One region of the Mesorhizobium sp. M1428 genome, then DNA from elsewhere that is predicted to be linked to it. Evidence: riboswitches for the same ligand, from Rfam matches in the RefSeq annotation. Region 1 holds a riboswitch; the other holds the start of a gene.
What was found. A riboswitch is a leader RNA that binds a small molecule or an ion and turns the genes downstream of it on or off. The one in region 1 is predicted to bind S-adenosylmethionine.

Region 1 (7,961 bases):
TGTCATTACCTCTGGGGTAATCGACCAGCGCACTAGGTCTCGGCAAACTGCTCCCATCAAGCCGGTTGTCCGGCTTTCGACCATCAGGGAGTTACGCCATGACCGCCTACGCCGTCGCCCATATGCGCCAGGTCACGCCGGGGCCGCAGATCGTCGAGTACCTGCACAAGATCGATGCCACGCTGGAGCCGTTTGGCGGGCGTTTCGTGGTGCACGGAGGCGAGGTGGAAGTCGTTGAAAACACCTGGCCGGGTTACCTCATAATCATCGAGTTCCCCGACAGGCAGCAGGCGCGCGCATGGTACGACTCGCCCGCCTATCAGGAGATATTGCCGCTGCGCACCGGCAATTCCCAATCCGACGTGGTCTTGGTCGACGGCGTCCAGCACCCGCACAAGGCCACCGACGTTCTCGAATAAGGGGGCGATTTGCTACGGTTGGCTTTTATCGTTTCAACAGGAACACCGCCTGCTGGCCGAAAAAGTTCCAGAACCACCACGGCATCGAGAAGCCGATCCGCTGACCGTTGGCGTCGAGCGCGGTTGCCTTTTCCACCGTCGCGCCAAGCTCGTCGCACAGATTGACGAAATCGCGAATGGTGCAGAAATGGATGTTGGGCGTGTCGTACCAGGAATAGGGCAGGTCCTTGGTCACCGGCATGCGGCCGTTGAAGAGCAGCGAAAAGCGCACCCGCCAATGGCCGAAATTGGGGAAGGAGACGATGGCGCGATTGCCGATCCGGAGTAACTCGTCGAGCACCAGCTTCGGATTGCGGGTCGCCTGCAAGGTCTGCGACAAGACGACGAAATCAAAACCCTTGTCGGGATAGAATTGGAGATCCTTGTCGGCATCGCCCTGGATGACCGACAGGCCCCGCGCCACGCATTCGTTGACGCCGCGCTGCGACAGTTCCAGCCCGCGGCCGTCGACCTTCTTGGTCTCCTGCAGCAATTCGAGCAGCAGGCCGTCGCCGGAACCGACGTCCAGCACCCGCGACTGCGGCGGGATGAGATCGGCGACGACTTCGAGGTCGACGCGCTGGGCGCGGTTGACGCTCATGCGTTCGGCTCTTGCCTGGCGCATGGTCCTGATCCGAAAAGTCTGCAACTTTTCGGGGTCATGCGCCAAGCCCTCTCGCGCGCGCGGCCGAGGCGATGAAGCCTCTGATGGCGGCGAACAGTTCCGGCTCGTCGAGCAGGAAGGCGTCGTGGCCGCGGTCGGTCTCGATCTCGACGAACGAGACCGAGGCGCCGGCCGCGTTCAGCGCGTGCACGACCGAGCGGCTCTCCTCGGTCGGGAACAGCCAGTCGCTGGTGAACGAAACCAGGCAGAAGCGCGTCTTGGTGCCGGCGAAGGCATCGGCCAGACGGCCGCCATGGTCGGCGGCGAGATCGAAATAGTCCATCGCCCGGGTCATGTAGAGATAGGAGTTGGCATCGAAGCGGTCGACGAAGGTCATGCCCTGATGGCGCAGATAGCTCTCGATCTGGAAGTCGGCATCGAAGCCGAAGGTCAGCGCTTCGCGGTCCTGCAGGTTGCGGCCGAACTTGCGGTGCAGCGCTGCTTCCGACAGATAGGTGATGTGGGCGGCCATGCGCGCCACAGCCAGCCCCTTTTCCGGCCGCTTGCCATGCTCGAAATACTTGCCGCCATGCCAGTCGGGGTCGGCCATCACCGCTTGCCTGCCGACCTCGTGGAAGGCGATGTTCTGCGAGGAATGGCGGGCGCCGGTGGCGATCGGCAGCGCCGAGAAAACGCGCTCGGGATAGCTGGACGCCCATTGCAGCACCTGCATGCCGCCCATCGAGCCGCCCAGCACGCTGAACAGCTGTTCGATCCCGAAATGCTCGACCAGCATCAACTGCGCCCGCACCATGTCGCGGATGGTGATGATCGGCAGGTCGAGCCCGTAAGGCTTGGCGGTGGCGGGATTGGTCGAGGCGGGGCCGGTGGAGCCGAGGCAGCCGCCGATGACGTTGGACGAGATGACGAAGAAACGGTCGGTGTCGATGATCTTGCCGGGGCCGATCAGCACTTCCCACCAGCCCGGCTTGCCGGTCACCGGATTGGTGTTGGCGACGTGCTGGTCGCCGGTCAGCGCATGGCAGACGAGGATTGCATTGGAGCGGGCGTCGTTGAGCGTGCCATAGGTCTGGTAGGCGATCTGGAACGGCGACAGCAGCGTGCCGGCGTCGAGCTTGAGCGGCTTGTCGGCGCCGAAACGCAACACCGGGCTCGACGGCTGGTCGGCCTCGTTGTTGGTTTTTCGCGCGCGCAAAGCGACCATCACATCTCCTTGCCCGGCCTTCAGCTGTCCACCGGTCTGGGCAACCGCCAGCCAGGGCAACAAAAAACCGGCCATGCCTTCGCAAAGCCGGTTACAGGATGCAAACGGCCCTTTAGCAAGTTGTTTAACGTGGCTGCAAGCCGACCGGCCAAATCACCACGGAACTTTCGCTGCTCTTCTAGGACTGACGCATGGCTTCGTCAACGGCAAGTTCTTGATCCCGAATTGCCGCCCCTCGACATTCCGGGCCACGGCTTGTATTTCCGCTGCGGCCTCCGGATGGAGGCACTCTCGACGGATTTCATGGAATGAGCCAGACACCGGATCAGACACGTCCAAGGCCCCGCGCCGGCATCATGGAGATCGAAGCCTATGTGCCCGGCAAGAGCGCGGCGCCTGAAGGTGTCGCCAAGGTCCACAAATTGTCGGCGAACGAAAACCCGCTCGGCCCTTCGCCAAAGGCGATAGAGGCCGCGCGCGCGGTCGCCGACAAGCTCGCGGTCTATCCCGACGGCAGCGCCAGGCGCCTGAGGGAAGCGATCGCGGAGGTGCACGGGCTCAACCCGGCGAACATCGTCTGCTCCAACGGCTCCGACGAGATTCTGGGCCTGCTTGCGCAGACCTACCTCGCGCCCGGCGATGAAGCCATCATCACCGAACACGGCTTCATGGTCTACAAGATCTACATACAGTCGGCCGGTGCCGTCCCGGTAACGGTCAAGGAGACCGATGAACGCGCCGACATCGATGCGATCCTAGCCGCGGTGACGCCGCGCACCAGGATCATCTTCCTTGCCAATCCAAACAATCCAACCGGCACCTACGTGCCGTTCCAGGAGGTGCGCCGCCTGCATGCCGGCCTGCCGCGAAACGTGCTTCTGGTGCTGGATGCCGCTTACGCCGAATACGTCCGGCGCAACGACTATGAAGCCGGCGTCGAGTTGGTGGGCAGCGCGGAAAACGTGGTCATGACCCGCACCTTCTCCAAATTGGGCCTGGGCGGCGCGCGGATCGGCTGGATGTATGCTCCAATGCACGTCATCGACGCGATCAACCGCGTGCGCGGGCCTTTCAACGTCAATGCGACGGCGATCGAGGCCGGCATCGCGGCGATCCGCGACCGCGCGCACATCGAACGCAGCGTCGCGCATAACGAGACCTGGCTGGCCTGGCTGAGCGAGCAATTGGCGGGGCTTGGGCTGCGGGTGACGCCGAGCGTCGGCAATTTCATCCTCATCCACTTTCCCGAGGACAAAAAGCATTCGGCGGCGGCCGCCGACGACTACCTCTGCCAGCGCGGCTACATATTGCGGCGCGTTTCCGGCTACGGTTTTCCCAACGCGCTGCGCATGAGCATCGGCACCGAAGAGGCCAATCGCGGCGTTGTCGCAGCACTCGCGACATTCCTGAAAAGCTAGAGCACCATGACTTCACCGATGTTCGAAAAGATCGCGCTGGTCGGCATCGGCCTGATCGGCTCGTCACTGGCCCGCGTCATCCGCCGCGAGGGGCTCGCCGGCCAAGTCGCGATTTCGACGCGCAGCGACGCGACGCTGGCAAGGGCGAGCCAACTCGGCCTTGGCGACACCTACACGACGGATGCCAAAGAGGCGGTTCGCGACGCCGATCTGGTTATCGTTTCGGTGCCGGTCGGCTCTTCAGGTACGGTCGCCGAGGAGATCGCGCCGGCGCTGAAGAAGGGCGCCATCCTCACCGATGTCGGCTCGACCAAGGCCTCGGTCATCGCGCAGATGCAGCCGCATGTGCCTGATGGCGTGCACTTCATCCCCGGCCATCCTTTGGCCGGCACCGAAAAATCGGGACCGGATGCCGGTTTTGCCGAACTGTTCGAGAACCGCTGGTGCATCTTCACGCCGCTGCCCGGCACCGATCCTGCGGCACTGGAAAAGCTCTCGGAATTCTGGCGCCGCTGCGGCTCCAACATCGACACGATGGACCCGCAGCATCACGACATGACGCTGGCCATCGTTTCGCACCTGCCGCACATCATCGCCTATAACATCGTTGGTACCGCCGATGATCTGGAGTCGGTGACCAAGTCCGAGGTCATCAAATACTCGGCTTCCGGCTTTCGCGACTTCACCCGTCTTGCGGCGTCCGACCCGACCATGTGGCGCGACGTCTGCCTGCACAACAAGGACGCCATTCTCGAAATGCTGGCGCGGTTTTCCGAGGATCTTTCCTCGCTGCAGCGGGCCATCCGCTGGGGCGACGGCGAAAAGCTGTTCGACCTGTTCACCCGCACCCGCGCCGTCCGCCGCTCGATCATCGAGGCCGGCCAGGATATCGACGTACCCGATTTCGGCCGCCAGGCAGTCGAACACCCGCCGAAGGGATAAGCCGCTGCAGGCCGGTTGCAGGCCAGACCTCTAGTCGAGCGGCTTGATCTTGCCGAGCGGGATGAAGCCGAGCGAGGCCTTGCCCCTGACGATCTTCAGCGGCATCGACGGCTGGTTGCCGAGCAGCGCCAGTCCGGCAAAGCCGGTTTGGATCTCTTTCTTCTGCTCGGGGATGGCGGTGGCGAGGATCGCCGCCACGGCCTTTGGATCATTGAGCCTGATCGTCAAGTCGGCATTTATGAGACCGTCGTCATCGACCGACAGGGGTCCGGAAACGGTGATGCGCGCAGTTCCGGACGACAGATCGAGCTCGTGGATTTCGGCCGCCTGGCCGCGCAGGCTCTTCGGATTTGCCTTGATCAGCGTCACGCCGTTCTTCAGCGTCACGTCGCCGCTGCCGTCGAGCGGCGGCAAGACGCGCCCGTCGATGGCCGCCGCGTCGATTTCGAGATCGGTGAAATTGCCGGCATAGTCGATGTCCGGGCCGTTTGGGCGCAATTGCCCGATGGCAGTTCCGGCGCTGAACAGCGAGACGGGATCGGTGTCGTCTGCCGGATCGGTCTGGCCGGACAGGCCTTCTGCCTGCAGCGAGAGGCGTCTCGGCAGCGGCCAGGAGAGCTTCATGTCGGCCCGCAGATTATCCCAGTCGATCCAGAGCGGGGTCATGCCGGGAACAGAGGTCCTGAGCGGCCCCCTGAGCTCGGCGGCAGGCGACAAAAGCCGGGTGATCTGCGTGGCGGCGTTGATCTTGCCTGTCGATGCCGCGACGTTGCGGCTGTCGTCCTCGTAAGCCAGGCTGTCGCAGGAAAGGGTGAAGCTGAAGGGATAGCCGCTGACCGCGAGATTGGCGCAGTCGGCCTTGATGCCGTTGCCGTCGAGATCGGCGACCGCCTTGTCGGTTGCACTCTCGACCAGGTCCGCCAGGTAGAACCAGCCGGCGCTGTAGATGCCGAACAGCACGAGGATGAAAGCAGCAAGCCACAACAAGCGGCGACGTTGGCTGGGCGGCGGGCGCTCGTCACTTGACGTCATGCTGCGGCTTTCGTTAACGCGGGTGGCACGGGCGGGCTGTCGCTTGCGGCAACAACAGGTAGACGGACTGAAACACCACCGGTGGAGTGGTTCGTCACAATCAGGCTTGGCGATATGGGCGATTTTTGGGTTTTTGGCTACGGCTCACTGATCTGGCGGCCCGGATTCGCGCATGTCGAGACGCGGCGTGCCCGCCTGCATGGCTACCGCCGTTCGCTCTGCGTTTATTCTTTCGTGCATCGCGGCACGCGCGAACGGCCGGGCCTGGTGCTCGGGCTCGACCGCGGCGGCTCCTGCATCGGGCTGGCGTTCCGGGTCCCAGGCGAGCTGCGCAACGAGGTCATCTCCTATCTGCGCGAGCGTGAACTGGTCACCAACGTCTATCTCGAACGTGTGCTCAGCGTTCGCCTCGACAAGAGTGAAACGGATGGGAGCGAGACGGTCGAAGCCGTTGCCTATGTCGTGGACCGCAGCCATGAGCAATATGCCGGTGCGCTCGACCCGGCCGAGGCGGCGGCCGTCGTTCGCGGCGCCGTCGGCCAGTCGGGCAGGAATGAGGATTACGTGCTCAGCACGCTGGAGCACCTCGAAGCACTGGGTATAAGCGATCACTGGCTGGAAGACGTGACGAGACGGATCGCGTCGTAGCTTCGGTGTCGTGACGCGGGCTACATCCTGAAAATCTGTTTGCCAAGATCGGCGCGATCCAGGCTGTTTGCCACGGCAAGCTTGAACCCGGTCAGCGCGTGGAGACCGCCGACAGGAATGTGGAAGCCCGGCTGGCCGAAGATGTCGATGATCTCGCGTAGGACAGGCCGGTCGGCTTCGGCCGGCGGCGAAAAGAAATAGCGATAGATATTCGCCCTGATCTCGACGCCGCTCAGCAAGACATCGAAATTGTGCAGTTCGAAGCGCTCGGCACTCATGCCGCCATTGATCACCATCTGTCCGCCAAGCGCCAGGGTGCGGATCAATTCGCCGCTGACAGGTCCGCCGACATTGTCGATAATCCCGTTCAATCCGGCGCCACCGGTGATATCCATCACCGCTTCCCGGATACTTGCCTTCAAGTCCGAAAGGTCAAGAATGGCGGCGACGCCAAGCGTTTTCAGGTCGAAGCTTTGGTGCGAGCGCCGCACAAGTGCGATGACGTTGATGCCGCGTCGTTGGGCGAACTGCATCACCATTGTCGAAATCGACGAATAGCCGGCCGTGACAGCCAACCACTGGCCGGGCCGCACACGGGAATCCGTCAGCAGATCCCACGCGGTAATGGGGTTCACCATCTGCCCGGCGCGTTCGACGGGATAGCCGGCAGGCAACAGGATCAGCCGTTCGGCGGGAATGGCCGCGTACTCGGCCCAACTGCCATAATAGCTGAACGCTACAAGCGTGCCCGGTTCCAACGGGACGTTTGCGCCGACGGCCTCGACGATGCCGGCGCCATGATTTCCGGCGATCTGCTGGGGAAAATGCGGCTTCTTCGGTTCGGGATAGAGGTTCTGGATAAACAGGAAGTCGCCCGGATTGATCGAGGCCGAGACCATCCTGACCAGCACCTCGCCGTCGCCGATCCGCGGCATCGGCAGGTCGCCCATGTAGAGCACGTCGCGCGGCGAACCGATGGCGTCAAATACAATTGCTTTCATGCCGTTCTCCATAACAAACGATCCGAGGCCAACAGTCTGGGCCCGGCCAGACCGTTCCGAGACTTGCGTCGGCGCCGCGGAACCTACGATCGGCCGGCAAAAGTCAGAATTGGCAGATTTGACAATCTATGTGCTAAACTTGCCAGATCGTTTCTTCAGAGGCTGCTGGTTTGGATATCCGGGACGCGGCGCGGCGGGTCGCGGTTTTGTGAAGCGCCGGCGGGCTGGAAAGGAGGCTATGCGTTTGACGTCGCCGCGGCGCGACATAGGTTAGCCCGGTCGGCGGCTCCCACCCGCCCCAGCATGAATCATCATGGAGATCAGCCTTGCAGAAGCGTCGTCTCGGTCGCACCGACCTATCCATCGCGCCATTGGTTCTGGGCGGCAACGTGTTCGGCTGGACTGCCGATGAGAAAACCTCGTTCGACTTGCTCGACCGCTTTGTCGACGCCGGTTTCAACGCCATCGATACGGCCGATTCCTATTCGCGCTGGATTGCCGGCCACCAGGGCGGCGAATCCGAAACCGTCATCGGCAAATGGATGAAGAGCCGTGGTAACCGCGACAAGGTTGTCGTCATCACCAAGGTCGGTTCGGATATGGGACAGGGCAAAAGGGACCTGTCCGCCGCCT
Region 2 (7,961 bases), on a different contig from region 1:
TCGGCGCACTGGCGGCGATGATGATGGTCATCTGGCCGCTTGGCCCATTGAGCAATCCGCTGGTGGTGTCGATCATCTGCCTGATCGTGGGTGGCGCGATCGGCGCGGCACAAGGCTACTGGATTGCCTATCACCGAATACCGAGCTTCATCGTCACACTGGCGGGCATGCTGATCTTCCGCGGCATCTGCCAGGCGCTGCTGGGTGGCGGGTCTTCGGTGGGGCCGCTCCCCGTCGGCTTCAAGGCGCTCAGTTCCGGCTTCATTCCGGACCTGATCGGCCCATTGACGCTGATACCGCCAACCGTGAACGCCGCCGGCAAAACCATTGTCGGCAGCGGCCTGACGCTGCACCTGACGACGATCGTGATCGGCCTCGTCGCCGTGCTCGCCTATGCCTATTTCGGGCTCAGGGCACGGCGCACCCGCGAGAAGCATGGCTACGAAGCCGAGCCCTTCTCGCTGTTCGTCGTCAAGACCCTGGTGATCAGCGCGCTGGCGCTGTTTCTCGTCTACCAATTCGCCACCTACAGGGGCCTTCCCATCGTTCTCATGGTGATGGGCGTGCTGATCGCGTTGTTCGTCTTCGTTACCAAACGCATGACGATCGGCCGTCGCATCTATGCGATGGGCGGCAATGCCAAGGCAGCCCAGCTATCGGGCATCAAGACCGAACGGCTGACGTTGATGGTGTTCATCAATATGGGCGTACTGTCGGCACTCGGCGGCCTGATTATCGCTGCGCGCCTGGGGCAGGCTGTGCCGGCGGCCGGCCTCGGCAGCGAGCTTGACGTCATCGCCGCGGTGTTCATCGGTGGCGCTTCGGCGATGGGCGGCGTCGGCCAGGTCATCGGCGCGGTGGTCGGCGGTTTCATCATGGGCGTCATGAACAACGGCATGTCGATCATGGGCGTCAATGTCGACTGGCAGCAGGTGGTAAAAGGCCTGGTGCTGCTCGGCGCCGTCGTCTTCGACGTCTACAACAAGAACAAGGCTTGAGAGGCAACCAGGAGGCATACGGGTCACATCGCGGCGCTGCCGGGCGGCGCAAAAAAGTCCCCCGAGGGACCTGATCCGCGAGCGCAATCCGGACGAAGAATTTCAACCGAGGCGCGGACAGGGTCCGGGCCACGCAGGGTAGGGTTTGCCGCCAAAGGCAGGCCAGCCCGCAATTCAGAGAGGGTTACCATGCTGATCTCACAGATCCTCGACGACGCCGAGACGATCCGCGTCGTTGCCCGCAACAGCGGCAAGACCCGCGTCATTAACGGCGCCCGCAGCGTCTATTCGCTGGCGATGGAGGCCGCGCGCACCGGCAGCGGGCTTGTCGCCCTGATCGAGCGCAAGGGCTTCGGCGAAACCGTCGATCTCGACGCAGCCTACAAGAAGGGCCGGCTGCTGTCGCCGATCAACCATCCCGATCCGGCCCATCTCCATCTCACCGGCACCGGGCTGACGCATCTCGGCTCCGCCGCGACCCGCGATTCGATGCACAAGAAGCTCAGCACGGACGGCGAGGAACAGCTGACCGATTCCATGAAGATGTTCCGCATGGGGCTTGAGGGCGGTAAGCCGGCGAAAGGCCAGATCGGCGTGCAGCCGGAATGGTTCTACAAGGGCAACGGCACCATGGCAGTGGCGCCCGGGGCCGCGCTTATGTCGCCCGCCTTCGCCCAGGACGCCGGGGAGGAGCCGGAAATCGCCGGTATCTATGTGATCGGCGACGACGGCGCCCCGTTCCGCGTCGGCTTCACGCTGTCGAACGAGTTTTCCGACCACGTCACCGAGCGCGTGAACTATCTCTTCCTTGCCCATTCCAAGCTGCGCAACGCTTCGTTCGGCCCGGAGATCCTGATCGGCGATCTGCCGTCCGATATCCGCGGCGCTTCACGTATCCTGCGCGACGGCAAGCTGCTTTGGGAAAAGCCGTTCCTGTCGGGCGAGGCGAACATGTCGCACACCATTGGCAATCTCGAGCATCACCACTTCAAATACTCGGCCTTCCGCCAGCCGGGCGACGTGCATGTGCACATGTTCGGCACGGCGACGCTGTCCTTCGCCGACGGCGTCAGGACCGAGGCCGGCGACGTGTTCGAAATCGAGGCCCCTGATTTCGGCCTGCCTCTGCGCAACCCGCTTGAAATCGAGCAGCCGGTGAAGGTCGCGGTGAAGGCGCTTTGAGGCGTCGATGACAGCGTGATCTCCCCCCTCGTGGGGGAGATGGCAGTTCCAACCTCAGCGCGCGGCGCGGAAATGCTTGGACAGTTTCAGGCCCTGCGCCTGATAGTTCGAGCCGAGGTCTGTGCCGTAGAGCGCTTGCGGCCGTTTCAGCATGTGCTCGTAGATCAGCCGTCCGACGATCTGGCCGTGGTCGAGGATGAACGGCACTTCGTGGCTGCGTACCTCGAGCACCGCCCGGCTGCCGGTGCCGCCTGACGCCGAATGACCGAAACCCGGGTCGAAGAAACCCGCATAATGGACGCGGAACTCGCCGACCAGCGGATCGAAGGGCGTCATTTCGGCGGCGTAGAGCGGCGGCACATGCACCGCCTCGCGCGACACCAGAATATAGAATTCGTCCGGATCGAGCACCAGTTCGCCGGCGCCGCTCTTGTAGAGCGGCTCCCAGAAATCGACTACATCCTGCGCGGCGCGCTTGTCGACGTCGACCAGGCCGGTGTGGTGCTTGCCGCGATAGCCGACCAGCCCATCCTTGTCGCCGTCGAGGTCGATCGACAGCGCGATGCCGCCGCCTGAGATGTTGGGCGGTTCAGTGGCGACCAGCATCTCGGCGCGGTGCAGTTCGTGCAGGTCGCTTTCCGACAAGAGCGCATTGCCGGTGCGGAACCTGATCTGCGACAGCCGCGAGCCGGTGCGAACGACGATCGGGAAGGTGCGCGGGCTGACCTCCAGATAGAGCGGACCTTCATAGCCGGCGGCGATCTTGTCGAACTCGTGGCCACGGTCGGTCATCACCCGAGTGAAGATATCGAGCCGTCCGGTCGAGCTTTTCGGGTTGGCGGAGGCGGAAATATGCGCGGGCAGCGCCAGGCTTTCGAGCAGCGGCACGATGTAGACGCAGCCGGTTTCCAGCACGGCACCTTCGGCGAGGTTGATCTCGTGCAGCTTCAGCCGGTCGAGCTTGTCGACAACCCTGTGGTCCGGGCCGGGCAAGAAGGAAGCACGCACCCGCCAAGCCTTGTCGCCGAGCCTGAGGTCAAGGCTGGCCGGCTGGATCTGATCGGCATCGAGCGTGCGCGGCGATTTTAGCGCGCCCGTCTGGAACAGCGCGGAAATATCCTGATCGGGAAGAATGCCTGTCTGCCGCAAGGGTCTGGCTCCGTTCGAACGCCGGGCGAGGTCTTGTTCTGTCGCAGGTCCGACCATGGACGCCTTTGGCACCTGCTTGGTACAACCCTCTTAATCATGCCGGCAATTGACGCAAGCGTGGCGCGGGTCTAAAGCTCGTTATCCCGTGGTGATTTGGCCGGTCGGCTTGCAGCCACGTTAAACAAGTCGCTAAAGGACCGTCGGGCCGCAAGGCCATATGGACCGGTTGCGACTTTCGCGACCGGTTTTTTGTTGTTTGGACCAATTTTGGTGTTTGGATAGAATGATGACCAAGAAGCGCGACTGGAAGCCTCAGACCGCACTCGTGCATGCCGGGACGCTGCGTTCCAGCTTCGGCGAGACCTCCGAGGCGATGTATCTCACCCAAGGGTATGTCTACGAGACGGCGCAAGCGGCGGAAGCCCGCTTCAAGGGCGAGGAGCCAGGCTTCATCTATTCGCGTTATGCCAATCCGACCGTCGACATGTTTGAAAAACGCATGTGCGCACTGGAAGGAGCCGAGGACGCGCGCGCCACTGCATCCGGCATGGCGGCGGTGACGGCAGCATTGCTGTGCAGCGCCAAGGCTGGCGACCATATCGTGGCGGCGCGCGCACTGTTCGGCTCCTGCCGCTGGGTGATCGAGACGCTGGCGCCGAAATACGGCATCGAGGCAACGCTGGTCGACGGCACAGACATCGCCAATTGGCAAAAGGCGGTCAAGCCGAACACCAAACTGTTCTTCCTGGAAAGCCCGACCAATCCGACGCTGGAGGTGGTCGACATCGCCGCCGTCGCGGCACTTGCCAATTCGATCGGCGCCAGGCTGATCGTCGACAATGTCTTCGCCACGCCCTTGCAGCAGAAACCCCTGCAGCTCGGCGCCCACATCGTCGTCTACTCCGCGACCAAGCATATTGATGGCCAAGGGCGCTGCCTTGGCGGCATCGTTCTGTCGGACAAGAAGTGGATCGACGAGAACCTGCATGACTATTTCCGCCACACCGGCCCCAGCCTCTCGCCCTTCAATGCCTGGACGCTGCTGAAAGGCCTGGAGACGCTGCCGCTGCGCGTACGCCAGCAGACGGAAAGTGCCGGCCGCATCGCGGATTTCCTCGCCGAGCGCCCGCAAATCGCCCGCGTCATCTATCCCGGTCGCGCCGACCACCCGCAAGCGGCCGTGGTCAAGAAGCAGATGTCGGGCGGCTCGACGCTGATCTGCCTGGATGTGAAGGGCGGCAAGCAGGCGGCCTTTGCCTTCCAGAACGCACTCGAAATCGTGCTCATTTCCAACAATCTCGGCGACGCCAAGAGCCTGATCACCCATCCGGCGACGACGACGCACAAGAACTTGACCGATGAGGCCCGCGCCGAGCTCGGCATCGGACCGGGCACGCTCAGGCTGTCAGTCGGCCTTGAGGACGCCGACGATCTGCTCGAAGACATCCAGCAGGCGCTGAGAGTTGCCGGATAAGGGCTGGACGAACAGAGGCGAGCGGGGACGCGCCGATCAGGCGCCGGACGGGGTCTGTTCCAGCTCCGCGACGGCCTTGCTCTGGATAGTCATCACATTGCCTCGCCAATCGACGGCGCCGCTCAGCCATCCGCGCGCCCAAATGGCGGGAAGCATCAGGTCTCGCGCCATCATCGCCGGGATCGTGCGCAGCGACAGGTGCCATCCCTTGGCCGAGGCCAAGGCGCATTCCGGCAGGTAGGCCGCGACCAGCACGGCGGTGGCGGTGGCCGGCAGGCTGACGCCGGCGTCAGCCGCGGCAACCAGCGCAAGCACCAGCGGCGGTGCCGCGCCGATCAGGATTTCGGGGGCAAAGAACAGTGCAAAGGTGACGCGGCGCAGCCGCGCCCAGCGCGCCTGCCGCGACCAGATCTCGCCAAGCGTGCGCCGGCCGAGCGGCTGTTCGAAGGGCGAGGCGACAAGATTGACCCGCAGTCCGAGCCGGTTGACCAGCTTGGTCGCGGCGGCGTCCTCGGCGATCTCGGCAGCAAGCGCGCGGATGCCACCATTGGCGTCGAGCATGGGCTTGTTCCACAACATGCTCTTGCCCTGGGCGAAGCCGAGGCCGAGCGCCGCTCCAGCGTACTGCCAGCGCGCCTGCAGCGTGTTGAGAAAGGCGCATTCTACCTCCCCCCAGAAGCCGTCCGGCCGCGAGCCGATCGGCGTCGAGCAGACGAGGCCGGTGTCGTGCCGCCACGCCGCCATCAGGTGCTGGACGTAATCGCTCGGCATAAGCACGTTGGAATCGGCAAGGATGACCCAGCGATAATGCGCCGCCTCCCAACCCTTCACACAATTATTGAGTTTCGGATTGCCGCTGATGCGGTCGTCACCGACTAAAAGGCGGGCGCGAATAGCTGGAAAGCGCGCCATTGCGGCGGTGATCGGCTCGACCACCGGGTCGTCGGCATGGGCGACGCAGAAGATGAGTTCGTAGCGCGGCCAGTCGAGGGAGAAGGCGCGCTCCAGCGTCTCTTCGGCAAACGGCTCGACGCCGCGCGCCGGGATGACGATCGATACCGGCGGCGCGTTGGCCGCGGGCGGTGCAATCCTGGCTGGTCGCTTTAGCTTCAGCAAGGCTAACAGGATGCTGGCGAGATTTGAAAGAAGGAGGGCTATGGAAAGGAGAGCGGCTGCGAATGTCGGTTCCATCGAGATCTGGTCACTCCAGAAATGCTGGCCGCATGACGGCCGTTTTCAACAAATCGACAAAACGCTGAGTCGCCCGGCACAAGCCTGCACACCATCATTGTCATGTGTCACTCAAATGACATTGTTTTTCGGCACCTGCGCTTGAGATCGGGCAAGAAGATGCCGCGCATCGTTGACCAAACTGCGCTGAGCATCGAAAGTTCCATCTACATTGCTTTGGAGCAGTTTATGTACAGCGCCGTCACCCGCAACATCGAAGTGCAGGTCAGGCCGTTCTATCTGGAGGATCACTCCGACCCGCCACAAAACCGCTATGTCTGGGGCTACCAGGTGACCATCGACAATCAGTCGGACGACTTCGTGCAGCTTCTGTCGCGCTACTGGCACATTACCGACGGCACCGGCAAGGTCGAGGAAGTGCGCGGCCCCGGGGTCGTCGGCGAGCAACCTGGACTCAACCCCGGCGACAGCTATCAGTATACGTCTGGATGCCCGCTCTCGACCCCGTCCGGCATCATGGTCGGGCACTACACAATGCGCAACAAACGGGGTGAGACCTTCGACGTCGCCATCCCCGCCTTCTCGCTCGATTTGCCGGGCACGCGGCGCACCGTCAATTGACGTTCACTTGGATTCCTCTCCCCGCCTTGCGGGGGCGAGGAAATCCAAGTTCTGCGAAGGCAGCCGCACTGATGCTCGTTATTGAGCCGCTGCAAATTCCGCCGGATCGAAGTCATATTGTTTCGAACAGAATTCGCAGGCCACGTGAATGCTGCCATCCTCGGTGCTGTCCCTGATCTCCTCGGCGGAAAAGCCTTCGAGGATGCCCTGGATCTTCTCCCTCGAGCATGAGCACTGGTCGGCGACCGGCACCCCGCCGAAGACGCGGACGCCATGCTCGTGGAAAAGCCGGTAAAGCAGCCGTTCGGCGCCGATCGTCGGATCGATCAGCTCGGTCGGTTCAATAGTACCAAGCAGCGCCAGCAGCTCCTGCCAGGAATTGTCGGCCGGGTCGTGGATTTCCTCACGCGGATCGCCGTCGCCACCGGGAAAGTCGGGGACGCGCATGCGCTCCGCCGACTGCGGCAGGAATTGTGCCAGCAAGCCACCGGCCCGCCATTGCTCGCGGGCACCGCCGACGCCGGGCGTCAGAAGCTTGGCAACCGAAAGCCGGAGGTCGGTCGGAATCTGCTCCGACTGGCGGAAATAGGTGCGTGCGGCATCTTCCAGCGTGACGCCGTCGAGCTGGACGATGCCCTGGTAGCGTTGCGTGTGGGCGCCCTGGTCGATGGTCAGCGCCAGGACGCCGCTGCCGAGCAGCGTCTGCGGTGACGTCTCGCCGGCAGAAGTCAAAGCCTGCAGCCGGTCGGCATCGAAGCGGGCATAAGCGCGCAGCGCGTGCGGCGTGGAGAAATCCGCGACCAGCATGTCGACCGGCCCGTCGGTGCGGGTCTGCAGAATGAACTTGCCCTCGAACTTCAGCGAAGTTCCGAGCAATACCGTCAGCACACAGGCTTCGGCCAGGAGGCGGGCGACCGGCTCGGGATAGTCGTGGCGGCTGAGAATAGCGTCGAGCATCGGCCCGAGCTGGACGGTGCGGCCGCGCACGTCGAGCGGGCCGACCTCGAACGGCACGACATGGTCGTCGCCGGCGTAGCCGAATTCGCCGAGCTTGGGTTTATGTTCAGCCAATTGATGAGTTTCCAACATGACAAAGCTCCGGGGCGCGGCGATGCCGCCCTCCGGGGCGCATGCGACGAGACGCGCTCGATTTGCGTGATGCGCCTGAGATAGGCACCACCCACTCCCGGATCAAGGCGGCCCGGATCAACGCGGCGCAGATCAGGCCAGCCCGGATCAAGGCGGCCCTTATCAAGCGCCCAGGCACCAGGCCAAGACCGCCTTCTGGGCATGGAGCCGGTTCTCCGCCTCATCGAACACCACAGAATGCGGTCCGTCGATGACCT

Region 2: another riboswitch for S-adenosylmethionine. It lies ahead of NKG60_RS12475 (O-succinylhomoserine sulfhydrylase); the one in region 1 lies ahead of metX (homoserine O-acetyltransferase MetX).

Annotation. Positions count from the first base shown of each region.
Region 1 is NZ_JAMYKT010000028.1:9,717-17,677, forward strand. It holds gene NKG60_RS26980 (DUF1330 domain-containing protein) at 99-419, shown strand; gene metW (methionine biosynthesis protein MetW) at 445-1,059, opposite strand; gene metX (homoserine O-acetyltransferase MetX) at 1,118-2,287, opposite strand; SAM riboswitch at 2,380-2,457, opposite strand; gene hisC (histidinol-phosphate transaminase) at 2,596-3,705, shown strand; gene NKG60_RS27000 (prephenate/arogenate dehydrogenase family protein) at 3,712-4,647, shown strand; gene NKG60_RS27005 (DUF2125 domain-containing protein) at 4,678-5,679, opposite strand; gene NKG60_RS27010 (gamma-glutamylcyclotransferase) at 5,794-6,327, shown strand; gene NKG60_RS27015 (quinone oxidoreductase family protein) at 6,348-7,328, opposite strand; gene NKG60_RS27020 (aldo/keto reductase) at 7,655-7,961, shown strand, end outside.
Region 2 is NZ_JAMYKT010000007.1:128,943-136,903, reverse strand. It holds gene mmsB (multiple monosaccharide ABC transporter permease) at 1-998, shown strand, start outside; gene araD1 (AraD1 family protein) at 1,188-2,180, shown strand; gene NKG60_RS12480 (2'-deoxycytidine 5'-triphosphate deaminase) at 2,235-3,386, opposite strand; SAM riboswitch at 3,465-3,542, shown strand; gene NKG60_RS12475 (O-succinylhomoserine sulfhydrylase) at 3,613-4,803, shown strand; gene NKG60_RS12470 (ceramide glucosyltransferase) at 4,840-5,994, opposite strand; gene apaG (Co2+/Mg2+ efflux facilitator ApaG/CorD) at 6,223-6,615, shown strand; gene NKG60_RS12460 (Hsp33 family molecular chaperone) at 6,694-7,704, opposite strand; gene argF (ornithine carbamoyltransferase) at 7,867-7,961, opposite strand, start outside.